2 regions of the Micromonospora sp. NPDC023737 genome follow, and region 1 is predicted to be linked to the other one. Evidence: riboswitches for the same ligand, from Rfam matches in the RefSeq annotation. Region 1 holds a riboswitch; the other holds the start of a gene.
What was found. Region 1 has a riboswitch for cobalamin ahead of AB0F98_RS12385 (energy-coupling factor ABC transporter permease). Riboswitches for the same ligand answer to the same signal wherever they lie in the genome.

Region 1 (3,395 bases):
GCGAATCCGGGTGGCGCAGCAGGTACCGGTCCGCGACCGTACGCAGGCCGAAGTACTCGAACCGCAGATCACCGGTCGGGTCCACGGCTTCGTCGAGCTCGCGTGCGTTGCGGGCCACGAACGCGGCCGTGTCGTCACCGATCAGACCCAGGCCGTGGGCGTACCGGATGGACTGGCTGAAGCTCGTCACGTCCTGCCCGCGGACCTCCTTGTCCACGTACGCGGCCAGCAACCGCGCCGCCAGCCTGGAATACTGCGGCTCCTCGCCGATCAGCTCGGCCGCCGTCTGGATGGACAGCTTGTCCAGCTCCTCGGTGGTCGCACCGTCGTAGAGCCCGCTGATCGTCTTCGTGGCGACCCGCAGCGGGTCCACCTCGTCCAGATCGCTGACCCACCGCTCGACCGCCTTGACGATCTTGTTGACGTCCACCGGCTCGGTGTCGCCGTCGCGCTTGCGCACCCGCATCGCCTGCCGGCGCTGCTCCGGCGCGTCCGAACCGGACCCGGACCTCTCCCACACGACCGTCATGCCGCCTCCTCGCCTGTCTCCGATGGCCTCGGGCACGCGGGAGAACGCCATGGCGACGGCGGGGTTTGCCGGTCCACTTGATGGCGTCGGTCGTCCCACGCGACCTCCGACCGCCGTCCGCGAACGCGTACGGCGCGCTGGCAGGTCTTCGGACTCGCGGGCGTGACCGGGACACCCGGTCGCCTACTGGCCGTCGCTTCCCGGGCCGGCGAGGCCCAGTGCTTGATGACGGCGTTCGTTCCCACTCACCGCTGCGGGGCAGTCCCGGATTCCCACCGGGTTCCCTCTTGCCTCGGCCGCACCGTGCAGGTACGGCCGAACCAGCTGCGTGGGACACCATATATGCCGCCATCCTTGGGATGGCAACACTAGATGTTCCGTCAGCGTGTCGCCTTTCTCACCGTCGCCGGATCGTGTCGCGCGGCCCGCGATCCGGTCGTCACCAGTCGGGCGGCCAGGACCCGCTCACGCCGTGCCCGGCGGGTACGTCGCCCTCCGAACGACGTGGACCGGAGCCGATGCCGCGGCCGTGAGCGGCCAGGCGGTGTCGGTCACGGCACCTCTCGGCCGCTTGCCCCGCTCGGCGCTCGCCCGATAGCCTCTCGCCGTCAAGGTGCACGGGAAGCCGGTGGGATACCGGCGCGGCCCTCGCCACTGTGACCGGGTAGCGATCTCCGAAGACGCCACTGGGCCCATCCGGGCCTGGGAAGGCCGGAGTGAGCGTCGATCCGGGAGCCAGGAGACCGGCCTTGACAAGTGATCTCATCCACGAGGTGCTGGAGAGGAAGGTCGTCGATGCACATCGCCGAGGGGTACCTGCCCCCGGTGCAGGCCGCGGCGTGGTTCGCGGTGTCCGCACCGTTCGTCGTCCATGGCAGCCGGGCGCTGGTCCAGCAGGTTCGCCGGGATCCGGAGACGAAACTGCTGCTCGGAGCAGCGGGAGCCTTCACGTTCGTGCTGTCCGCGTTGAAGATTCCGTCGGTCACGGGCTCGTGCTCGCATCCGACCGGCACCGGGCTGGGCGCGGTGCTGTTCCGGCCACCGGTGATGAGTGTGCTGGGCGGCATCGTGCTGCTCTTCCAGGCGGTGTTGCTGGCCCACGGCGGGCTGAGCACGCTGGGTGCCAACATCTTCTCGATGGCGATCGTCGGGCCGTGGGTCGCGTACGCGGTGTACGCGCTGATCCGCCGGGTCGGTGGCAGCCTGGACGTGGCTGTCTTCGCGGCCGCGGCGCTGGGCGATCTGGCCACCTACTGCGTCACCAGCGTCCAGTTGGCGCTGGCGTTCCCCGACCCGGCGACCGGGTTCCTCGGCGCGTTGGTGAAGTTCGGCGGCATCTTCGCGCTGACCCAGATTCCGCTGGCGATCAGCGAGGGGCTGCTCTCCGTGCTGGTGGTACGGCTGCTGACCCGGGTCAGCGGGGATGACCTGCGCCGGGTCGGAGTGTTGCGGACGCCGGCGGTGCAGGCATGAAGCGCTTCTCCCGGGTCAACCTGCTCCTGCTGCTCGTGGTGCTGCTCTTGGCGGTGGCGCCGGTGGCGCTCGGACTCGGATCGGGCGACGAGCCGTTCGCCGGGGCGGACGCGCTCGCCGAGCAGGCGATCGTCGACAACCACCCCGACTACGAGCCGTGGTTCTCCCCGATCTACGAACCACCCTCGGGTGAGGTGGAGTCGGCACTGTTCGCCCTCCAGGCCGCGCTGGGCGCCGGCTTCCTCGGCTACTACTTCGGAGTCGCGCGGACCCGGCAGCGGCTGCGGGGCTCCGCCGCGAAGCCGCCGCGCGAATAGGTGTTCGCCCTCGACATCGCGGCGCACACCGGACCGTGGCGGTCACGGCACCCCGCCGAGAAGGCGATGCTGTCGCTCGGGCTGCTCGCCTGCGCCGTGGCCCTGCCGCCGTGGCCGGGCGCGCTCTTCTCGGGTGGCGCGGCGGCGGTGCTGCTGGTCGGGCCAGCCCGGGTGTCACCGGCCGTGGTGCTGCGGGCGGCGCGGGTGCCGCTGCTGTTCGTCGCCACGTCGACGGTGCCGCTACTGGTCACCATGCACGCGACGGCGCGGCTGGCGGTCAACGCCGCAGGCGTCGTACCGGCGGCGCAGACGGCCGGCCGGTCGGTGGCGGCGCTGATCTGCCTGCTGCTGTTCAGCGCCACCACGCCGCTGTCGGACGTACTGCCGAGGCTGCACCGGCTGGGAGTTCCCCCGGCCGTCACAGAGGTCGCCGCGCTGACGTACCGGATGCTCTTCCTCCTGGTGGACAGCGTGCGCGCGGTCCGGGAGGCGCAGGCGGCGCGGCTCGGCTTCCGGACCTGGCGCACCGCCTACCGCTCGCTCGCAGGGCAGGCGGGGGCGATCTTCGTACGGGCGTTCAGCCGGGCACGGCGCCTGGAGGAGGGATTGGCGTTGCGTGGATACACCGGTTCACTCGCGGTGCAGGTGGAGGCCCGGCGGGTGTCGGCGCCGTTCGTGGCGGCGACCGTGGCGCTGCTCGTGCTGATAGTCGCGCTGAGCGCCGTGGTGAGGTGGCAGTGGTGAGCGGCCCGCTGCTCGAGTTCTCCGGGGTGCACTTCGCCTACCAGCCGGACCGTCCCGTCCTGACCGGCGCGGACCTCCGCGTCGAGGCGGGTCAGCGGCTGGCCGTGGTCGGGCCCAACGGTGGCGGCAAGACGACCCTGTTCCGGCTCGCCGCCGGCTCGCTGACGCCGGGCTCCGGCCACGTCGCGGTCGCCGGCACCCGGGTACGGCACAACCGGGCGGGTCTACGAGCGGTACGACAGCAGGTGCAACTGGTCTTGCAGGACCCGGACGACCAGCTCTTCTCCGCCAGCGTCCGTCAGGACGTCTCCTTCGGGCCGGTCAATCTCGGG
Region 2 (3,395 bases), on a different contig from region 1:
GGACGTCGCCGGTCGGCGCGGCGGCGAGCACGTGCAGACCGTCGCGGATCTGCACGTCCTTGACCTCGCAGAGGTACCCGTCGAGGTGGAGCACGAAGTCGTCGAAGTCCTCGGCGGCGGGCATCTGTTCGGTGTGCAGGTCGTGGTGCAGCTCGGCGGCGCGCACGAGCTGCCAGATCTGCGCCTGCACGGTCGGCACCTTGGCCGGGTCGAGGGCCTGCACTGTCGCGTACTCGTCGAGCAGCTGCTCCAGCTTGGCCAGGTCGCCGTACGTCTCGGCCCGCGCCATCGGCGGTACCAGGTGGTCGACGACCACCGCGTGTGCGCGGCGCTTGGCCTGCGTACCTTCCCCGGGATCGTTGACGATGAACGGGTAGACCAGCGGCAGGTCGCCGAGGACGGCGTCCGGGGCGCAGTCGGCGGCCAGCCCGAGGCCCTTGCCGGGCAGCCATTCGAGGGTGCCGTGCTTGCCGAGGTGCACCACCGCGTCGGCGCCGAAGCCACCGTCGGTGGGCGGGGCGGCCAGCCACCGGTACGCGGCCAGGTAGTGGTGGCTGGGCGGCAGGTCCGGGTCGTGGTAGATGGCGATGGGGTTCTCGCCGAAGCCGCGCGGCGGCTGGATGAGCAGCACCACGTTGCCGAAGCGCAGCCCGGCCAGTACGACGTCGCCGCCGTCGGTGTACAGCTCGCCGGGCGGCTCGCCCCAGTGCGTGCGCATCCGCTCGCGCAGCGCGGCCGGCACCTCGTCGAACCAGCGTCGGTAGACCTCGCCGGGCACCCGCGCCTCGGCGGCGGCGAGCTGCTCGGGGGTGAGCCACTCGACGTCGTGGCCTCCGGCGGCGATCAGGGCGTGGATCAGGGCGTCGCCGTCGTCCGGTGGTGGCGCGTCGCCCAGGTCGTAGCCGGCGTCGGCCAGTGCGCCGAGCAGCCGCACCGCCGAGGCGGGGGTGTCCAGGCCGACGGCGTTGCCGACCCGGGAGTGCTTCGTCGGGTACGAGCTGAGCACGATCGCGAGGCGCTTGTCGGCGTTCGGCAACCGGCGCAGCCGGGCCTGCCGCACCGCGATGCCGGCGACCCGGGCGGCGCGCTCCGGGTCCGCGGCGTAGACGGAGAGGCCGTCGGCGTCGATCTGCTTGAACGAGAACGGCACGGTGATGATCCGGCCGTCGAACTCCGGTACGGCCACCTGCATGGCGGCGTCCAGCGGGGTCAGCCCGGCGTCGGAGCCGGCCCACTGCTCGCGGGTGCTGGTGAGCAGCAACGCCTGGACCACCGGCACGTCGAGCGCGGCGAGCGCGCCGACGTCCCAGGCGTCCTCGTCGCCGCCGGCGGAGGCGTCCGCCGCGACCGCGCCGCCGGCCGCGAGCACCGTGACCAGCAGTGTGTCGCAGCGGGCGAGCAGCGCCAGCGGACCGGCGCCTTCGGTCAGGCCACGCAGCGATCCGCAGTAGACGGGCAGCGCGTTCGCGCCGGCCGCCTCCACCGCGTCGGCGAGGGTGTCCACGAAGGCGGTGTTGCCGGCGAGCGCGTGCGCCCGGTAGAAGACGATGCCGACGGTCGGCCGGTCCGGTTCGGTGGCCCGGTCCCCGTGGACGCCGTACGCCGGGGTGGGCGCGGGCGGCGCGAAGCTCTCGCCGGTGAGCAGCACCGTGTCGGAGAGGAACCGGGCCAGCTGGGCGAGGTTCTCCGGGCCACCCTCGACCAGGTACGCCAGGGCCTGGGTCGCGACGCCGGCGGGCAGGGTGGAGGCCGCCATGAGCTCCGCGTCCGGCGTCGGCTCGCCGCTCAGCACGACCGTCGGCACGCCGGAGCCGAGCACCGTGGCCAGGCCGTCCGGCCACGCCGGTCGGCCGCCGAGGAGCCGTACGACGGCGACGTCCACCCCGTCGAGCAGCGCGGGCACGGACTCGGCGTCGACGCGGGCCGGGTTGGCCAGCCGGTAGTCGGCGCCGCTGGCGCGGGCGGCGAGCAGGTCGGTGTCGGAGGTGGAGAGCAACAGGGTACGCACGGATGGCTCCGGAGAGTGACGCCCGGGTCGCCGTACCGGCGGTCGGGCTGAGGGAGTGGATGGTGCGGGGTTCAGCGGAGGCGGCCAGCCGGCCGGGGCCGGCCGTTCACCGTCGACGTGCCGTACGGGTCAACCGGCGCGGCCGGAAGCGCCCGCGGACCGTCCGATGTGGTCGGTCGAGGTGGCAGCGCCGGGGTCGGCGGCGCGGCGGGCGCGATATCGCAAGGGTGCGCTGATGGCTGCGGGCCGGTCACGGCAATCGCCGTCGGCGCGGTGGACGCGGTGCGTCATCGGGTCCTCCTCGGGTTTCCACGCCCTGGGGTCACATCCCGACGGCCGAAGTATCCTGGCTCCCGGATCGATGCTCACCCCCGGCCTTCCAACCGCGCACGCACGGCCGTGACTCACGAGGGGGGATCGCTCCCCGGTGACAGTGGCGGGACCGCGCCGGAATCGCACCGGCTTCCTTCACTGCCGTCAGGCCGCGAATGCTGCCACACCCGTCGCGGCCGGTCAACGCCGCCCCGACCGGGCGACCAGCACCGAGCGCATCCCCACACGTCGGCGAAAGGCATCGAGGTTCGTCGTCCTGACGTAGTGTCCGACGCCTATCGCCTCGACGCTCGCGGGACCTCCGCCACCGACCTCCGGCGGCCTCCTCCGGTACCGACGCCGACAGCGGCGGGGCGGCGCGTAACCGCTGGCCGGTCGGCAGATGACGGGCCGCACGGCCTACGATCGACCGTCGAAGGGCAAGCGTCCACGGTCGATCCGGGGGGAGATCGCCATCATCGGTATGCGGTTCCACCGTCTCGCCGGGCGGGTGTGGGTCTGCCCCGGCGATCCCGACCCGGCGGCCGTCCAGGCCGGCGTCGCAGTGGTGGCCGACGAACGCGGCAGTGTGATGATCGACGCGGGGCAGAGCCCGGCACACGCCCGCGAGATCCGCGCCGCCCTGCGCGAGGCGGGGCTGCCGGAACCGCGCTGGCTCGTCTACACCCACCACCACTGGGACCACGTGTGGGGCGCCTGCGCCTGGCCCGGCGTGGAGATCGTCGGGCACGTGACCGGCCAGGAGCTGCTACGCGCGGAGGCCGCCCGGCCCTGGAGCCACCGTTACCTGCGCGAGCAGGTCCGGGCCAACCCACGGCTCGCCCCGAGTTTCCGGGCGCGCGCGTTCGCGGTGGACTCGTGGGACGACTTCGCGGTACTGCCTCCGACCCGTACGTTCACCGACTCCGACGAACTGCCGGTGGGGGTGCTCCTGCGCCATGTCGGTGGCCGGCACGCGCCGGACTCGACGGTGGTGCTGGTGCCGGACTCGCGGGTGATGCTCCTCGGTGACAGCTTCTACCCGCCGCCGGCGCACCTGCGCGAGCCGGACGAC

Region 2: it holds a riboswitch for cobalamin, as region 1 does, so the genes downstream of both, cobN (cobaltochelatase subunit CobN) here and AB0F98_RS12385 (energy-coupling factor ABC transporter permease) in region 1, are expected to answer to the same signal.

Annotation. Positions count from the first base shown of each region.
Region 1 covers NZ_JBFAAL010000004.1:265,870-269,264, reverse strand. The annotation lists gene AB0F98_RS12390 (ribonucleoside-diphosphate reductase subunit alpha) at 1-529, opposite strand, end outside; cobalamin riboswitch at 651-869, opposite strand; cobalamin riboswitch at 1,124-1,296, shown strand; gene AB0F98_RS12385 (energy-coupling factor ABC transporter permease) at 1,325-2,002, shown strand; gene AB0F98_RS12380 (energy-coupling factor ABC transporter substrate-binding protein) at 1,999-2,319, shown strand; gene cbiQ (cobalt ECF transporter T component CbiQ) at 2,320-3,063, shown strand; gene AB0F98_RS12370 (ATP-binding cassette domain-containing protein) at 3,057-3,395, shown strand, end outside.
Region 2 covers NZ_JBFAAL010000013.1:93,937-97,331, reverse strand. The annotation lists gene cobN (cobaltochelatase subunit CobN) at 1-2,008, opposite strand, end outside; cobalamin riboswitch at 2,348-2,477, opposite strand; gene AB0F98_RS24305 (MBL fold metallo-hydrolase) at 2,805-3,395, shown strand, end outside.